Regions from separate parts of the Streptomyces sp. NPDC048639 genome, predicted to be linked through region 1. Evidence: riboswitches for the same ligand, from Rfam matches in the RefSeq annotation. Region 1 holds a riboswitch; each other region holds the start of a gene.
The links. A riboswitch is a leader RNA that binds a small molecule or an ion and turns the genes downstream of it on or off. The one in region 1 is predicted to bind cobalamin.

Region 1 (5,794 bases):
CATGTCCGGCAACCCCAGATCGAGAAAGATGAAATCCACCTCGTGGTGAATCGCCAGTGCTTCTTTCCCGGTGGTCGCCTGCTCGGTTTCGTAGCCGTGACGTTGGAGAGTGGAGACGACCAGGTTCGCGGTTGCGGGTTCGTCTTCCACAACGAGCATGCGCATTGCGCTTCTTATCCTTCGCGTAATCGGTGTCCGCCACGGAGGACTGCGCAGAGCGCATGGCGGCGCCGAAAGGGTGGAGGGAACCTCCGAGGGCCGGGCGGCCCAGGGCGGTCGGCGGCGCCGTGGGGCGACCGGGATACGGGGAGAGCGGGCGCTGGTCAGGGTTTTGCCGGCCCGTATCGCCTATGCGGTATCGCCTACGCGCCTGTCCGGGGTACAGGCGCACCAAGTTCCGGGTGGGCGGGGCGATATGGCCGCCCCCACCTCTATCCGAGCCTCTGCTCGGCTCGGGCCATTCCTGCTTCTGCATCGCCGGGTCATTGTCTCCGTCCGGCGGTGAGGCCTTTCCGGACCGCATGCGTGGCCCGTGGAAAACATGTCGGGACGTAGTTTTTTCAAGTTCCCTTTCTCGCGGGCGCGTTCACAGGAAACGGTGTGCGTCGGACGTTCCCGAAGCAGGTCAAAACATATGGGACAACCATTCATGATCGTGACAGGAGAACCCCCGTGAGGAGCGGCGCGAGCGGCCATCCACCGCGTTCGCACCGTCACCACCGATCTTGTGGACCGGGGGCCCAAAGTTCAACCACCCTTTAGCGTTTTGGCGAAAGCGGATCCGTTTGGTTCGGGGGACGCTCGTCGCAGGGTGAAATTTGCCCCGGTTTGTGGCGCGGTGGGCGGCGGACGGCCGATCCTTCCGGCCTGCCTCAGCGTGGGCGAGCTGCGGAGAGGAGTCCGAAACAAGCCATTCGGCCGGAACGCCCGGAGACGTTCGCCACATACTCAATTTTGCCGCTCCGGCCCACTTTACGAGATGTTGTCACACGGGCGACGCGACCGCAGCGGATCTCGGCCGATCGCCCGGAAGGCCATCGCCCGACGGTGCTCGGCGGCGGTGCGGGTCGAGGAGCTCGATGCTGCGCTTGGGCCGGGACAAGGGCGGCCGTCCCCGTGGCCGCGCCCGCGATGAGAGTGGCGAGCCGCAGCCTGCTCCGCCGAAGAGTCGACGGAGACGGCGAGGACGGCGCAACGGCCGCAACCGCCGCAACCGGCGCGGGAGTAGCCGCTGATGACGATGTCGGGCCAGAGGCCGAGGGGCGTGCGGAGGCCGCCGACGGGGCGGGCCTCCGGAGCTCTGCGTGCAGAGGGCAGCCGATGCGCTGTCGCCCGCGTGGCGGACGGCCTGGGCGGCCAACTGCGGCCGACCGTCAGGGAAGTGGCGGTACGTGGAGCCGAGCGGGCTCCGGCGTGCTTGGCCGGCTCACGCGCGCCGGTGGGCGCCCGGTCTCCGGAGGCTGAGCGTGTCCGCCGCCCCCGCCGCGATCCTCTGCCGCGACGGTGGGCCGGGGCCTCGTCGTCGTCGTCGTCGACCCCCTTGCTTATAACGGTCGTTATATCCTAGCCTCGCCGTCGGATATAACGACCGTCATAATCGTCGGCCGACGCGGGAGAAGCCGCCACCACGTGCTGCCTCGCCGACGCGCGAGTGCCGACGATGTCCTGTGAGGAGCTGACATGCCCGCCTTGCCCGCCCTTCCCCCCGACCCCGACAGCGTCACCACCGCCGCCCTGGACCGCGGCGGTTGGAGTCCCTATCCGCTGGGTGAAGACGTCGTCGAAGGCGAGCCGGACTGCCGGATCAAGGTCCTGCGCACGGTCGGAGTGCGGACGCCCACCAAGGTCGTAGCCTTCTTCACGGCCGAGCCGTCCGCCTTCAGGTGGCACTTCGTCAACGACGAGGCGTTCGTGCTTCTGGAGGGTCGCCTCACCCTCACCCTGGACACCGGCGAGCTGTACGAGATGCGCGCCGGTGACGCGAGATCGCTGCCGGGCGGCCGTGAAGGCCTCTGCGAAGTGCACGAGCCCAGCCGCAAGTTCACCGTGGTCAGCAGCGCGTGACCTCCCGCGGCCGCAGGGCCGCGGGAGGTGAGGGGCGGGGGCGCCGGGTCCCTGAGGGTGTCGCCAACGAGCCGCGCCCGAGGGTTCATCGCCATCCGCACCGGGGCGCACCGTTCCGACCCACCGGCCGGAACGGCGGTCGGTTGACAGATGGATGACCGTGAGTGCGTCCTGCCTCCGGCTCTCCCCGGGACCCGCGGCACTCGCGGGAGAGGCACTACGGGATGTTGGCCGCCCTGTCCCGCAGGGCCCGCAGGACGTCCTGGTAGAGGCGGACCTTGATGGTGCCGAGCGTCGGACCCGCCTTGGCGGCGAGCGACGCCGCGAGATCGATGGAGCGCTGCCGGACGGTGTCCTGGTCCGCGGTCTCGTCGACGATGCCCGCGGCCAGTGCCTCGTCCCCTCCGTAGCGGTGCCCCGAGGTCACCATCCTGTGGGCCGTCTGCGGGGTGAGCCGGGAGCGGATGAGCGCGGTGAGACCCGGAGTGAAGGGGATCTCGATGTCGACCTCGGGCAGGCAGATGTAGCCGCGGTCCGCGCGCATCACGCGGTAGTCGTGCGCGAGGGCCAGGATCGCGCCCGCGGCGAAGGCGTGCCCCTGCACGGCGGCCACCGTCGGTACGGGGAGCGCGAGGAGTCGCGCGACGAGATCGTGCATGGAGTCGGCGTACGGGATCAGCTCCTCTGGGTGGGCGCCCACCCACGCGAGGTCGAGCCCGTTGGACCAGAACTTGCCGGTCGCCACGGTGGTCAGGGCCCGTGGTCCGGTGGCCGCCTCGATCTCTCCGAGGGCGTCGTTCACCTCCCTCATCCAGTCCGGGTGAAAGCGGTTCTCGTCCGAACCCAGATCCAGGACGAAGACGTCGTCGAAGCGGGTCAGTTGGGGCATGTCGGCAGTCCCTTCCGGTGATGCATCTACGATGCCCGCTCAAGTTACTGACCGGTAGATGTGCGCTGATGAGCATTCCCTGCTCAATGCAGTCCGCGTAGGGCGCAACGCCATCGACGTGCGGACTTCTCACAGCGCCCCTGGTGGGGCGGCTCCGGCGCTCCCCGGCGAGGCGTCCTCCGCGCCCGGGCGGATTCGCACGCGGGTGGCCGAATGCCGGACCGAACGCGGCACTTCCGGGTCGCGCGCACGGTGACCCGTGGCGGCTTCGGCAGCCGGGCCCCTCGCGCCGAGTTCGCCGTCGCCCGGGCAGCGGGGCCGATCCGAACATTCCCCTGCCCCTCCCGCCTCAGCCGTCACGCCGGGCCCGCGACGCCACCCACCATGCGGGCAGACGTGGCCCGGGGGAGGAGCGTGCCCGTAGGCTGGCCCTGCAACTGGTTCGCCCTGCCCGCCAGGCAGGAGCGTCGCAAGAGGGAACCCGGTGGAAATCCGGGACTGCCCCGCAGCGGTGAGCGGGAACGACCGCCGTCATCAGCACTGGGCCCGGCCGGGCCTGGGAAGCGACGGCCAGTAGGTGCCCTCTTCGGAGGGCGTGCCCGCGAGTCCGAAGACCTGCCCGTTGCCCGCGCGTGACCGATCACGCGTGGATATCCCGGTGACCTCGTGGGCGGGTCCGGGGGAGTACGGATTCGGCGGATGGCCGCGCATGCCGCGCGGGCCCCTGCTGTCGATTCCGTCACCCTTCGCGCTCCGACGGTCGCTCCGGGATCTCAAGGAGTCATCTCGCGAAGGAGATTTCCGTGACAGCGAAGTCCGCAGCCGCGGCAGCACGGGCGACCGTGTACGGCTACCCCCGTCAGGGCCCGAACCGGGAGCTGAAGAAGGCGATCGAGGGCTATTGGAAGGGCCGGGTCGACGCCGGAGCCCTCCGGTCCGTCGCCGCAGACCTGCGCAGCGCGAACTGGCGGTCGCTCGCAGACGCCGGGGTCCACGAGGTGCCGACCGGCGACTTCTCGTACTACGACCACGTCCTCGACACCACGGTCATGGTCGGCGCGATCCCCGAGCGCCACCGTGCTGCCGTCCAGGCCGATGCGCTGGACGGCTACTTTGCGATGGCGCGCGGAACCCAGGACGTCGCTCCGCTGGAGATGACCAAGTGGTTCGACACCAACTACCACTATCTCGTACCGGAGTTGGGACCTGACACGGTGTTCCGCACCGACTCCGCCAAGCAGACCGCAGAACTGAAGGAAGCGCTCGCCCTGGGCCTGACGCCTCGTCCGGTCCTGGTCGGCCCTGTCACCTACCTCCTGCTCGCCAAGCCGGCGCCCGGGGTGGCCGCGGACTTCGACCCGCTGACGCTCCTCGACCGGCTGCTGCCGGTGTACGCCAATGTCCTCGCCGATCTGCGGGCGGCGGGCGCCGAGTGGGTTCAGCTCGACGAGCCGGCCCTCGTGCAGGACCGTACGCCCGCCGAGCTCAACGCCGCCGAACGCGCCTACCGTGACCTCGGCGCGCTCACGGACCGGCCGAAACTGCTGGTCGCCTCCTACTTCGACCGGCTCGGCGCTGCCCTGCCCATACTGGCCAAGGCTCCCGTCGACGGCCTGGCGCTCGACTTCACCGAATCGGCCGCCTCCAACCTCGAGGCACTCGCCGCCGTGGGCGGACTGCCCGGCAAGCGCCTGGTCGCCGGCGTCGTCAACGGGCGCAACATCTGGGTCAATGACCTGGAGAAGTCGCTCGCCACCCTCGGCACCCTGCTGGGCCTGGCCGGCTGCGTCGATGTCTCCGCCTCCTGCTCGCTCCTCCACGTGCCGCTCGACACGGCAGCCGAACGCGACATCGACCCCCGGGTCCTCCGCTGGCTGGCCTTCGCCCGCCAGAAGACGGCCGAGGTCGTCACCCTCGCCAAGGGCCTGTCCGAGGGCACAGCCGTCATCGCCGCCGAACTCGCCGCCAACCAGGCCGACCTGGCCTCCCGCGACGGCTCGCCGATCACCCACGACCCGTCCGTACGCGCCCGGGCCGCGGCCGTCACCGACGCGGACGCACGCCGCTCCCAGCCCTACGCCGAGCGGGCCGCAGCGCAGCGGGCCCACCTCGGTCTGCCGCTGCTGCCGACGACCACGATCGGATCGTTCCCGCAGACAGCCGAACTCCGCACCGCACGGGCCGACCTGAGGGCCGCCCGTATCGGCACGGACGGGTACGAGGAGCGCATCAAGGCGGAGATCCGCGACGTCATCTCCTTCCAGGAGAAGGCCGGCATCGACGTCCTGGTCCACGGCGAGGCCGAACGCAACGACATGGTGCAGTACTTCGCCGAGCAGCTCACCGGATACCTCGCCACCCAGCACGGCTGGGTCCAGTCCTACGGCACCCGCTATGTGCGCCCTCCGATCCTCGCGGGCGACATCTCGCGGCCCGGGCCGATGACGGTGCGCTGGACGACGTACGCCCAGTCACTCACCAGCCGGCCGGTCAAGGGCATGCTCACGGGCCCGGTCACGATGCTGGCGTGGTCCTTCGTCCGCGACGACCAGCCTCTGGCGGAGACCGCCCGCCAGGTCGCCCTCGCCCTCCGCGAGGAGGTGAACGACCTGGAGGCAGCGGGTACGTCGGTCGTCCAGGTCGACGAGCCCGCCCTCCGCGAGACCCTGCCGCTTCGCGTCGCCGACCGCCCGGCGTACCTGGAGTGGGCCACGGAAGCCTTCCGGCTCACCACCAGCGGGGTCCGTCCGGACACCCAGATCCACACCCACATGTGCTACGCCGAGTTCGGCGACATCGTCCAGGCCATCGACGACCTCGACGCGGACGTCATCAGCCTGG
Region 2 (5,794 bases), on a different contig from region 1:
TGCGGACGGTCTCGGGGCGGGTGGAGTCCCCGATGTACGCCTCGGGCGCCGAGCCGCGCAGGGCGCGCACGGCCGCGACCATGCCGCCGTGGTACTGGAAGTAGTCGTCGGAGTCGGCGATGTCGTGTTCGCGCGTGTCCGTGTTCTTCGCCGCCACGGCGATGCGCCGGTACGCGGTCTCCATGTCCTCCCGCGCCGGGCACCCGTCCAGTTCGCGCCCGTAGGCGTAGCCGCCCCACACGGTGTAGACCTCCGCGAGGTCGGCGTCGGTGCGCCAGTCGCGGCTGTCGATGAGCTGGAGGAGGCCGGCGCCGTACGTGCCGGGCCGGGAGCCGAAGATACGGGTGGTGGCGCGGCGTTCGTCGCCGTGCGCGGCGAGGTCGGCCTGCGCGTGCGCGCGGACGAAGTTGGACCCGGCGGGCTCGTCGAGCGACGCCGCCAGCCGTACGGCGTCGTCGAGGAGGCCGATGGTGTGGGGGAACGCGTCGCGGAAGAAGCCCGAGATGCGCAGGGTCACGTCGATCCGCGGGCGGCCGAGCTCGTCGAGGGGGATGGGTTCGAGGCCGGTGACGCGGCGGGACGCGTCATCCCAGACGGGCCGGATGCCGAGCAGGGCGAGCGCTTCGGCGACGTCGTCACCGGAGGTGCGCATCGCGCTGGTGCCCCACAGGGACAGTCCCACGGAGGTGGGCCATTCGCCGTTGTCGCCGCGGTAGCGCTCCAGAAGGGAGTCGGCGAGAGCGACACCGGTCTCCCACGCCAGCCGTGAAGGTACGGCCTTGGGGTCGACGGAGTAGAAGTTGCGCCCGGTCGGCAGCACATTGACCAGACCGCGCAGCGGGGAACCGGAAGGCCCGGCCGGGACGAACCCACCGGCCAAGGCGTGCACGGCGTGGTCGAGTTCGGCGGTCGTGGCGCCCAGCCGCGGGACGACCTCGCGCGCGGCGAAGTCGAGGATGGGGGCCGTGTCCGCAGGGTGCCCGTCGGCGACGCGCTCGACGGCTGCCGGATCCCAGTTCGCGTCCTCCATCGACTGCACCAGCGCGCGCGCCTGTTCCTCGACCGCGTCCGCGGAGGTACGGGTGGCCGCGGACTCGTCCAGGCCAAGGGCCTCCCGCAGTCCGGGCAGGGCCGCCGTACCGCCCCAGATCTGGCGGGCGCGGAGGATGGCGAGAACGAGGTTGACGCGGTCGGGCCCGGTGGGCGCCTGGCCGAGGACATGGAGGCCGTCGCGGATCTGGGCGTCCTTGACCTCGCACAGCCAGCCGTCGACATGGAGGAGGAAGTCGTCGAAGCCGTCGTCGTCCGGGCGGTCGTCGAGGCCGAGGTCGTGGTCGAGCTTGGCGGCCTGGATGAGTGTCCAGATCTGGGCGCGGATCGCGGGCAGCTTCGCCGGGTCCATGGAGGAGATCGCGGCGTACTCGTCGAGGAGTTGCTCCAGGCGCGCGATGTCCCCGTAGGACTCGGCGCGGGCCATGGGCGGTACGAGGTGGTCGACGAGGGTGGCGTGGACGCGGCGCTTGGCCTGCGTGCCCTCGCCCGGGTCATTGACCAGGAACGGGTAGATGAGCGGGATGTCGCCGAGGGCGGCGTCGGGGGCGCAGGCGGAGGACAGGCCGGCGTTCTTGCCCGGCAGCCACTCCAGATTGCCGTGCTTTCCGAGATGGATCATGGCGTCGGCGCCGAAACCGCCGTCGCCCGCGGCGGCCGCGATCCAGCGGTAGGCCGCCAAGTAGTGGTGGGAGGGCGGCAGATCGGGGTCGTGGTAGATGGCGATGGGGTTCTCGCCGAAGCCGCGGGGCGGCTGGATGAGGATGAGCAGATTCTTGCGGCGCAGCGCGGCGAGGACGATGTCGCCCTCCGGATTGCGGCTGCGGTCGACGAACATCTCGCCGGGCGCGGGCCCCCAGTGCTCCTCGACGGACTCCCGCAGTTCGGCGGGGAGCGTGGCGAACCAGCGCCGGTAGTCCGCGGCCGGGATACGGACCGGGTTCCGGGCGAGCTGTTCCTCGGTGAGCCAGTCCTGGTCGTGGCCGCCGGCCTCGATGAGCGCGCGGATCAGCTCGTCGCCGTCGCCGGACTCCAGGCCGGGGACGGGCTCGTCGCCGAAGTCGAAGCCCTCGGTCCGCAGCCGGCGCAGCAGCGCGACGGCGCTGGCGGGGGTGTCGAGCCCGACCGCGTTGCCGATGCGGGAGTGCTTGGTCGGGTACGCGGAGAGGACCAGGGCCAGTCGCTTGTCGGCGGCGGGGATGTGGCGCAGCCGGGCATGACGGACGGCGATCCCGGCGACACGGGCGGCCCGTTCGGGATCCGCGATGTACGCGGGGAGACCGTCCTGGTCGATCTCCTTGAAGGAGAACGGCACGGTGATGAGCCGGCCGTCGAACTCCGGTACGGCGATCTGGCTGGCGGCGTCGAGCGGTGAGACACCTTCGTCGTTGTCCTCCCAGTCGCCGCGCGAGCCGGTCAGGCACAGCGCCTGCAGGATGGGGACGTCCAGGCCGGTCAGCGCCCCGGCGTCCCAGCTCTCGTCGTCACCGCCCGCCGACGCCTCGGCGGGCCGGGTGCCGCCGGCCGCCAGGACGGTGGTGACGATGGCGTCCGCGCCGCGGAGCGCGTCGATGAGGTCGGGTTCGGGGGCGCGGAGGGAAGCCACGTACAGGGGCAGCGGCCGGCCGCCGGCGTCCTCGATCGCACCGCAGAGGGTGTCGACGAAGGCGGTGTTGCCGCTCATGTGGTGGGCGCGGTAGTAGAGCACCGCGATGCACGGGCCCTCGGCGTCGGCACGCGCGGTGCGCTCCAGCGGGCCCCAGGTCGGCGCGGGTGCGGGCGGCTCGAAGCCGTGCCCGGTGAGCAGCACGGTGTCGGAGAGGAACCGGGCGAGCTGGTCGAGGTTGGCCGGGCCGCCGTGGGCCAGGTACGCGTGGGCCTCCGCGGCGATCCCCACCGGGACGGTGGAGGCCTCCATCAACTGGGCGTCGGGGGCCTGTTCGCCGGTGAGGACGACCACCGGGCGGCCGCTGCCGCGCAGTTGGTCCAGGCCTTCCTGCCAGGCGCGGACGCCGCCGAGGAGACGTACGACCACCAGGTCGACGCCGTCCAGCAGAGCGGGGAGCTCGTCGAGGCCGAGTCGCGAGGGATTGGCGTAGCGGTAGGGCACGGGCCCGTTCGCCGCACGGGCGCTGAGCAGGTCGGTGTCGGACGTCGACAGGAGCAGGATCATGCGGCGTCTGGCCTTCCTCGGGGTGTCCGCGCCCCGGGCGGTGTCTGACGGCGGGAGTTCCTGGCTCATCCGGCTGTCACCGGATTCACAGTGGCGGGACCGCGCCGGATTCTCACCGGGCTTCCTCCCCTGTCGCCGTCGATGGCGATGGCAGGCCGGCCGGCCCGCCGGGATCATAGTAAGGGCGGGCCGGTGGATGCGGGGCATACGGCCGATGTGCCGATGGGTATGCTCGCCGCCATGCCCTCCCCCTCCGCACCGCTCCCACCTGCGCGGAACCGTGACGACGCGTGCCCCGGTGCGCTCCGTCTCCACTCCGCGGACGATGGGGCGCTGGCGCGGGTGCGCATACCCGCGGGGGTGTTGGACGTCGATCAGGCGGGTGTTCTCGCCGACGTCGCCGAGCGGCTCGGTGACGGTGAGCTGCACCTGACCTCGCGCGGCAATGTGCAGATGCGCGGGCTCGGCGACGGCTGCGGGAGCGAACTCGCGGAACTCCTCGACGCCGCGGGACTTCTGCCCTCGCGCCGGCACGAGCGGGTGCGCAACATCGTGGCCTCACCCCTGTCGGGCCTCGACCGTACGGGCCGGCGCGATGTGCAGCCCTGGGCCCGGGGGCTGGACGGCCTGGTGTGCGTGAGCGGGACCGCCGCCGACCTGTCCGGAAGGTTCCTCTTCGCCGTCGACGACGGCCGCGGCGACGTCGCGGGGCTCGGCGCCGATGTGACGATCGTCGCAGAGGCGGAAGGACCGTACGCCGCCGTGCACATGGGAGGCTCACCGGCGGTCCGCGTGCCGGGCGATGACGCGCCGCGTGCCGCCCTCGCCGCGGCCGAGACCTTCGTCACCTCGGTGCGGGAGCGCGGCATCCGCGCCTGGCGGATCCGCGAACTGCCCGACGGCGGCGAGGCGTTGGCCCGCGATCTGCTCCGGTCTCTCGTGACGGAGGGCGTGGCCGCCGCCCCGGCCGGTGCGGTCCTGCCCCACGGCTCCGAAGGGCCCGAGCCCGGCTTGATCGAGGGACCCGACGGCGCCCGAGCGGTGTCGGTCCTGGCCCCGCTCGGCAGACTCACGGTCGCACAGTGGCGGCTGCTGGCGGCCGTCGCCGGCCATGACGGCCGCGGTGAACTGCGCCTCACCCCTTGGCGGGGAGTGGTCGTGCCCGGGCTTCCCCGTGCGTCGGCACCCCGCCGCCTCGATGACCTCCGGGCCGCAGGTCTGGTCACCGACCCCGGGTCGCCCTGGCTCGGGGTCGGTGCGTGCACGGGGCGGCCCGGATGCGCCAAGTCCCTGGCGGACGTACGGGCCGACGCCGAGGCGGCCCTGCTGCCCGCACCCGGCGGACTCCCCGTGTACTGGTCCGGCTGCGAACGCCGCTGCGGCCACCCCCGCGGGGAGTGGGTGGACGTCCTGGCGACCGGCGACGGCTACGACATCTCCTTCGGCGGCCTACGGCAACACCCGGCCGTCACCCACCCTTCCGACCTCGCCTCCGCGGTAGCGGCGGCGCGGACCACACCACCCAGGCAGTGACGAGAGAGAGCACCGTGTTCGACTACGAGAAGGACGGCGCGGCGATCTACCGCCAGTCCTTTGCCACCATCCGTGCGGAGGCGGACCTCGCGGGCCTGCCCGCCGAGGTGAGCCAGGTCGCCGTCAGGATGATCCACGCCTGCGGCATGGTCGATCTGGTCCGCGATCTGCTCTACACACCCGACGCGGTGCTCGCCGCGCGGAAGGCCCTGCGGGCCGGTGCCCCCATCCTGTGCGATGTGGCCATGGTCGCCAGCGGCGTCACCCGCAAGCGGCTGCCGGCGGACAACGACGTGGTGTGCACGCTCTCCGACCCCGCCGTGCCCGGACTGGCCAAGACCCTGGGCACCACACGCACCGCCGCCGCGCTGGAGTTGTGGGGTGACCGCCTGGACGGCGCGGTCGTGGCCGTCGGCAATGCGCCGACCGCGCTCTTCCGGCTGCTGGAGATGATCGAGGACGGCGCCCCGCGCCCCGCCGCCGTCATCGGTGTGCCGGTCGGGTTCGTCGGCGCGGCCGAGTCCAAGGACGCGCTCGCCGCGCACTCCTCGGGTCTGGAGCACCTGGTGGTGCGCGGACGCCGCGGGGGCAGCGCCATCGCGGCGGCGGCGCTCAACGCGATCGCGAGTGAGGACGAGTGAACGAGCAGAGGACCGGACGGCTCTACGGCGTCGGGCTCGGCCCCGGCGACCCGTCGCTGATGACCGTACGAGCCGTGGAGGTCATCGCCGAGGCCGAGGTGATCGCCTACCACAGCGCCCGGCACGGGCGTTCCATCGCCCGCTCCATCGCCGCCCGGCACATCCGTGCGGACCACATCGAGGAAGCGCTGGTCTACCCGGTCACCACGGAGACCACCGACCATCCGGGCGGCTACCGGGGCGCGTTGGACGAGTTCTACGCCGTCGCCGCCGCCCGGCTGGCCGCGCACCTCGACGCGGGCCGCACCGTCGCCGTGCTCGCGGAGGGCGACCCGCTCTTCTACGGCTCGTACATGCACATGCACAAGCGTCTCGCCGACCGCTACCCGACCGAGGT
Region 3 (5,794 bases), on a different contig from region 1:
TTGGCGACGATCGAGTCGCCGGTCGCGAAGAAGGCGACCAGACGCCCGATCATGTGCTGCTCGCCCGGCGACAGCTTGGCGAGGTCGGCCACGTCGGAGTGGAGGTCGACCTCCTCCACGGTCCAGGTGTTCTTGATCGCGTCGTGGTAGCGCTCGTAGAAGTCCGGGTAGCGCATCGGACGCAGCGTCAGTTCGAAGCCCGGGTCGAGCAGGTTCTTGCTCTGTGCGGTCTCGGTGGTCGGGGACGTCATTACTGGCAGGCCTCGCAGGACTCGGGGTTCTCCAGGGAGCAGGCGACGGCCTCGTCGGCGGCGGCGGCCTGCTGGGCCGGGATGGGTGCGCTCGCGGCCGTGGCGGCGCGCGCGGACTGGGCGATCCGCGTCGCCGGACGGGACCGGAGGTAGTACGTCGTCTTCAGGCCCTTCTTCCACGCATAGGCGTACATCGAGCTGAGCTTGCCGATGGTGGGGGAGGCCATGAAGAGGTTCAGCGACTGGCTCTGGTCGAGGTACGGGGTGCGGGCCGCGGCCATGTCGATCAGCGCCCGCTGCGGGATTTCCCACGCCGTGCGGTACAGGTGCCGTACGTCCTGGGGGATCCACGCGAGGTCCTGCACCGAGCCGTTGGACTCGCGCAGCGCCTCCCGGGTCTGGGCGTCCCACACGCCGAGCCGTTTGAGCTCGTCCACCAGGTAGGAGTTGACCTGGAGGAACTCGCCGGAGAGCGTCTCGCGCTTGAACAGGTTCGACACCTGCGGCTCGATGCACTCGTACACGCCCGCGATCGAGGCGATCGTGGCCGTCGGCGCGATGGCCAACAGCAGCGAATTGCGCATGCCCGTACGGGAGATACGGGTGCGCAGCGCCTCCCAGCGCTCGCTCCACTGCGGCTCCACCCCGAAGTGGTCGGGGTGCAGGACGCCGCGTGCGGCGCGGGTGGAGGACCAGGCCGGGTGCGGGCCATGCCGCTCGGCCAGGTCGCAGGACGACTCGTAAGCGGCCAGCATGATCCGCTCGGCGATCCGGGTGGAGAGCGCGGCGGCCTCGGGGGAGTCGAAGGCCAGTCCCAGCCGGAAGAGGACGTCCTGAAGGCCCATCACGCCCAGACCGACCGGCCGCCAGCGCCGGTTGGACGCCGCGGCCTGGGAGGTCGGGTAGAAGTTGATGTCCACGACCCGGTCGAGGAAGGTCACGGCGGTACGGACGGTGGCGTCCAGCCGCTCCCAGTCCATCACGCCGTCATCGCCCAGGTGGGCGGCGAGGTTGACCGAGCCCAGGTTGCAGACGGCCGTCTCCCCGTCGTCGGTGACCTCCAGGATCTCGGTGCAGAGGTTGGAGGAGTGGACGACGCGGCCGGGCTCGGCGGTCTGGTTGGCCGTGCGGTTGGCGGCGTCCTTGAACGTCATCCAGCCGTTCCCGGTCTGGGCGAGGGTGCGCATCATCCGGGAGTAGATCTGGCGGGCCGGGACCTGCTTGGCGTAGCGGCCCTCGGACTCTGCCTTGCGGTAGGCGGCGTCGAACTCCTCGCCCCACAGGTCGACCAGGTCCGGCACCTCGGAGGGGGAGAACAGCGACCACGGCTCGTCCGCCTCGACGCGGCGCATGAACTCGTCGGGGATCCAGTGCGCCAGGTTGAGGTTGTGGGTGCGGCGGGCCTCCTCGCCGGTGTTGTCGCGCAGTTCGAGGAACTCCTCGATATCCGCGTGCCAGGTCTCCAGGTAGACACAGGCCGCGCCCTTGCGCCGGCCGCCCTGGTTGACCGCGGCCACGGAAGCGTCGAGGGTGCGCAGGAACGGCACGATGCCGTTGGAATGCCCGTTGGTGCCGCGGATCAGCGAACCCCGGGACCGGATACGGCTGTACGGGAGCCCGATGCCGCCCGCGTGCTTCGAGAGCCGGGCGACCTGGTGGTAGCGGTCGTAGATCGAGTCCAGCTCGTCCAGCGGGGAGTCCAGCAGATAGCAGGAGGACATCTGCGGGTGGCGGGTGCCGGAGTTGAAGAGCGTGGGGGAGCTGGGGAGGTAGTCCAGCCGGCTCATCAGGCCGTACAGCGCGGCCACCTCGCCGATTGCGCGCTCGGTGCCGTCCTCCGCCAGCCCGCAGGCCACGCGCAGCATGAAGTGCTGCGGGGTCTCGATGACCTGACGGGTGATGGGGTGGCGCAGCAGATAGCGGCTGTGCAGGGTGCGCAGGCCGAAGTAGCCGAACCGGTCGTCGGCCCCGCCGACGAGCGCGGCATCGACGAGGGCGTCGAGACGGGCGGCGTGGGCGCGGACGAACTCCGCGGTCCCGTCGGCGATCAGGCCCTCGCGGTGGCCGGTGGCGACCGAGGTGGAGAAGGAGACGGCGCCTTGGCCCGCGGCCTCGTCGGCGATGGCCCGGGTGAGCAGGCGCGCCGCGAGCCGGGAGTACTCGGGGTCCTCGGAGATGAGACCGGCCGCCGCCTCGGTGGCCAACTCCCGCAACTCGGCCTCGTCCGAACCCGCGTGACGGCCCCGGAGGGCGGCGGCGGCGACCCGGCCGGCATCGGCCGCGGGCAGGTCGGCGGTGAGGTCGGTCAGGGTGCGCAGCAGCGCGGCGCCGGGGGCGTCGGCGCCGTCCACGGACGTACCCCGGTCCACGGGCGCGGTGGTCTCCGCGACGGTGGCGGACTCCGGTACGTACTCGCGTGACGCAGGGTCTGCGGGCGCGACGGTCACGTGGTTCTCCCTCGCTCGGCTGGGGCCGCGAGGGACGGTGTGCCCGCGGGCGCGCACGGAACCCACCCCCCGTCAGGGCGCAGCACAGCGCGTCGTCCCGCAGGCCCAACCCACGAGGCCCGGACGTGTCATGGCCCGGTTCGGTCGAGCCGGGCGTCGCCGGCAGGTTTTCGGACTCGGACGGGCGCACATGCGCATATCCAGACCGTTGCGGGACAGTTCCGGATTCCCACCGGATTCCCCTGCTGCGGCAACGGGGACGAGCATACATCTAGTGGTGCCGTGCGCATGCACCCCCACATGTTGTGTCGTGCGCTCAAAGGATCGCGGTGGTGGGCGGGTTGAGCAGGGGCCCGTGGAGCCCGGGATCCGGGCGTGGAGCGGCTTCGGGCCGCCTCCGGGCGGGCGCGCCGCACCGGCTGGATCCGGCCCCCTGAGAGGCGTACGGGAGGGGCGGTGAGACTTCTCACTCCGGGGCGGCTCCGCAACTCGTCGCCGCGCCGCACCACTTCGCGGCCCGCGATGCGCACCGCCCGGTCGCGGCGCGCCCCCTGGGCTCAGCTCGGTGCCGACCCGCTCTGCGGCCCCAGCTCCGAGGTGAAGACCCACAGCGGGCCGAGGTCCGGTAGGGGCGACCAGTCCCGCTCCGGCGCACGTACGAACCCCAGCCGCTCGTACAGCCGGTGGGCGGTCCGCATCCGCTCGTGACTGGAGAGCACCATCCGGTCCAGGCCCTGCTCCCGCGCGAGGCCGATGCAGGCCCGTACGAGCTTCTCGGCGGCTCCGCGGCGGCGTGCCGACGGCGCGACGGCGAGCATGCGGAACTCGCCCTCGCCGGGGCGGGCCACGTTCGCGTACCGGCTGCCGGGGGCCACGAAGGCCACCCCGCCGAGCAGTTCACCGCTCCCGCTGTCCACCGCGACCAGCACCCGGGTGTGCTCGGCCCGGCTCCCGACGTCCCGCAGATGCTCCAGGTACGGATCGTCGTCCCCGAAGTCGAGCAGTCCGTCCGCGAGATAGGCCCGGGCCGTGATCTCCCCGAGGGGCGCGTACTCCTCCGGGTGGGCGGCACGGATCCTGACGTCCATGTACGCCAGTCTGCAGCAGTTCTCCGTCCTCCGTCACCGGAGTATCGGCGCGGGCGGAGGGGGCCGCGGGCGGCCGTACGGACCTGGGCGCGTGCACCACGGCCACCGCCACCGCGCTGACGGCCATGCCCGCCGCCGCGACCGGGCCCAGCGTCTCCCCGAACATCGCGAAGCCCCACAGCATCGTCGTGGGCGGGGTGAGGTAGAGCAGGCTGGAGACCCGAGTGACGCTGCCGCGCCGCAGCACCAGCCAGTAGAAGCCGTATCCGCCCAGCGTCGACAGCACGACGACCCACGCGATCGCCGTCCAGAAGCCGGAGGTCGCGGGTGGGGAGGTGGCGCCCGTACCGAGCGCGATACCGGTGAACAGCACGGCGCTGGTCGCGACCTGCAACGGCAGCGCGTCCGCGAGCGGCAGCGAGCTGCCCGCCCGGCGTTCCACCACCGTCGCCGCGACCAGGCCCAGCATCCCGGCGAAGGGGAGCGCGTAGGCCCATGCCGGTGTGGACGAGGCGCTCGCCAGGTCGCCCCGGACCACGAGCAACACACCGGCGAGCCCGAGGGTGAGCCCCGCCCACTGGCGGCGGGTGACGCGTTCGCCGAGGAGCGGGCCGGCCAGACCGGCGGCGGCGAGCGGCTGCAGCGCGGCCACCAGCGCGCCGGTCCCCAGGGCCACGCCGAGGTCGATGGCCGAGACGACCGTGAAGAGATAGACGCCCTGCGACAGCAGGCCGACGACCGTCTGGACGGCCACGTCACGGAGCGGCAGGCGCCGCCGCCGTACGGTCAGCCACCAGGCGCCCAGCAGGGCCCCGGCCACCACGAAGCGCCACATCAGCACCGTCGGCGTGGACGCCTCCGCCGTACCGAGCCGGCCCCCGACGAAGCCGGAACTCCACATCACCACGAACCCCGCTGCGGCGAGTGCGTCCCGTACGCCCGTCTCCCGCGTCATAAGGCCGCCTCCTTCACCAGTCGGTGCGCCCGGCCCGACGGGCGGACCATGGACCGAGGTAAACAGATCGGTTTACTTCCGATGCGTCCAGTAGACTAAACAGATCGGTTTACTGTCAAGGCGGACCCCGAGGAGGCAGGCCATGCCGGACACCGCCCGCACCGGCCCGGAGCGGCTCACCCCGGGCGCGCGGCGCATCCTGGACGCCGCGTCGAAGCTCTTCTACGGGCGCGGCATCCACGCCGTCGGCGTCGACACCATCGCCGCCGAGGCAGGGGTGACCAAGAAGACCCTCTACGACCGCTTCGGCTCGAAGGACGCCCTCGTCGTCGCCTACCTCGAAGCCCGCGACCGCCGCTGGCGCGAGCGGCTGACCGACCGGGTGGACACCGTTCCCGAGGGCGCGCCCGGCGACCGCCTGCTGGCGACCTTCGACGCGCTGGGGGAGTGGATGCGGACCGAGAATCCGCGGGGCTGCGGCTTCGCCAACGCGGCCGCCGAACTGCCCGACGCCGGCCATCCCGCGCGCCGGGTCATCGCCGCCCAGAAGGAGTGGATGCTCGGCTATCTCACCGAACTCGCCGCCGCGGCCGGGGTCTTGGACCCCTCACCGCTCGCCGAGCGGCTGATGATCCTGCACGAGGGCGCCACCGTGCTCCACGCCCTGGGGACCGTACGGCACCCCACCGACCAGGCGCGCACCGTCGCCGCGGGGCTCCTCGCCGAGGCCCGCGACTGATCCGCCTGATCCGCGACTGATCCGCGCCTGACCCGTGCCGCGGGCGGGCGAAGCCCTCGCGCGCACCCGTGCGCACGGCGGCCACGTGCCCGGGGTGAACGGCCACCCCGTGAACGGCGGCGGGCCGCCGCCCCCTGGTGAAGGGGGCGACGGCCCGTGCGTCCGGCGGTGTCGCCGGTCGGCCGGCGCTCAGCAGCAGCGGAAGCCGTCCCGGGGGTCCGCCTCCCGCGCGTCGGTGCGCTGCCGCTCGAACTCCCTGCGGCTGAGCACCTTCGCCTCGGGATCGTGTGCCCGGGCGTGCGCCACGTACCGGT

Region 2: it holds a riboswitch for cobalamin, as region 1 does, so the genes downstream of both, cobN (cobaltochelatase subunit CobN) here and metE (5-methyltetrahydropteroyltriglutamate--homocysteine S-methyltransferase) in region 1, are expected to answer to the same signal.
Region 3: it holds a riboswitch for cobalamin, as region 1 does, so the genes downstream of both, ACGFNH_RS10500 (ribonucleoside-diphosphate reductase subunit alpha) here and metE (5-methyltetrahydropteroyltriglutamate--homocysteine S-methyltransferase) in region 1, are expected to answer to the same signal.

What each region holds. Positions count from the first base shown of each region.
Region 1 is NZ_JBICVP010000004.1:178,629-184,422, forward strand. It holds gene ACGFNH_RS12625 (response regulator transcription factor) at 1-165, opposite strand, end outside; gene ACGFNH_RS12630 (cupin domain-containing protein) at 1,681-2,064, shown strand; gene ACGFNH_RS12635 (enoyl-CoA hydratase-related protein) at 2,282-2,953, opposite strand; partial or broken gene ACGFNH_RS12640 (short-chain fatty acyl-CoA regulator family protein) at 3,123-3,259, shown strand; cobalamin riboswitch at 3,375-3,591, shown strand; gene metE (5-methyltetrahydropteroyltriglutamate--homocysteine S-methyltransferase) at 3,757-5,794, shown strand, end outside.
Region 2 is NZ_JBICVP010000013.1:88,260-94,053, forward strand. It holds gene cobN (cobaltochelatase subunit CobN) at 1-3,223, opposite strand, end outside; cobalamin riboswitch at 3,257-3,408, opposite strand; gene cobG (precorrin-3B synthase) at 3,464-4,756, shown strand; gene ACGFNH_RS29670 (precorrin-8X methylmutase) at 4,771-5,397, shown strand; gene cobJ (precorrin-3B C(17)-methyltransferase) at 5,457-5,794, shown strand, end outside.
Region 3 is NZ_JBICVP010000003.1:496,347-502,140, reverse strand. It holds gene ACGFNH_RS10505 (ribonucleotide-diphosphate reductase subunit beta) at 1-251, opposite strand, end outside; gene ACGFNH_RS10500 (ribonucleoside-diphosphate reductase subunit alpha) at 251-2,698, opposite strand; cobalamin riboswitch at 2,842-2,972, opposite strand; gene ACGFNH_RS10495 (GNAT family N-acetyltransferase) at 3,256-3,786, opposite strand; partial or broken gene ACGFNH_RS10490 (DMT family transporter) at 3,893-4,741, opposite strand; gene ACGFNH_RS10485 (TetR/AcrR family transcriptional regulator) at 4,884-5,480, shown strand; gene ACGFNH_RS10480 (YbdD/YjiX family protein) at 5,670-5,794, opposite strand, start outside.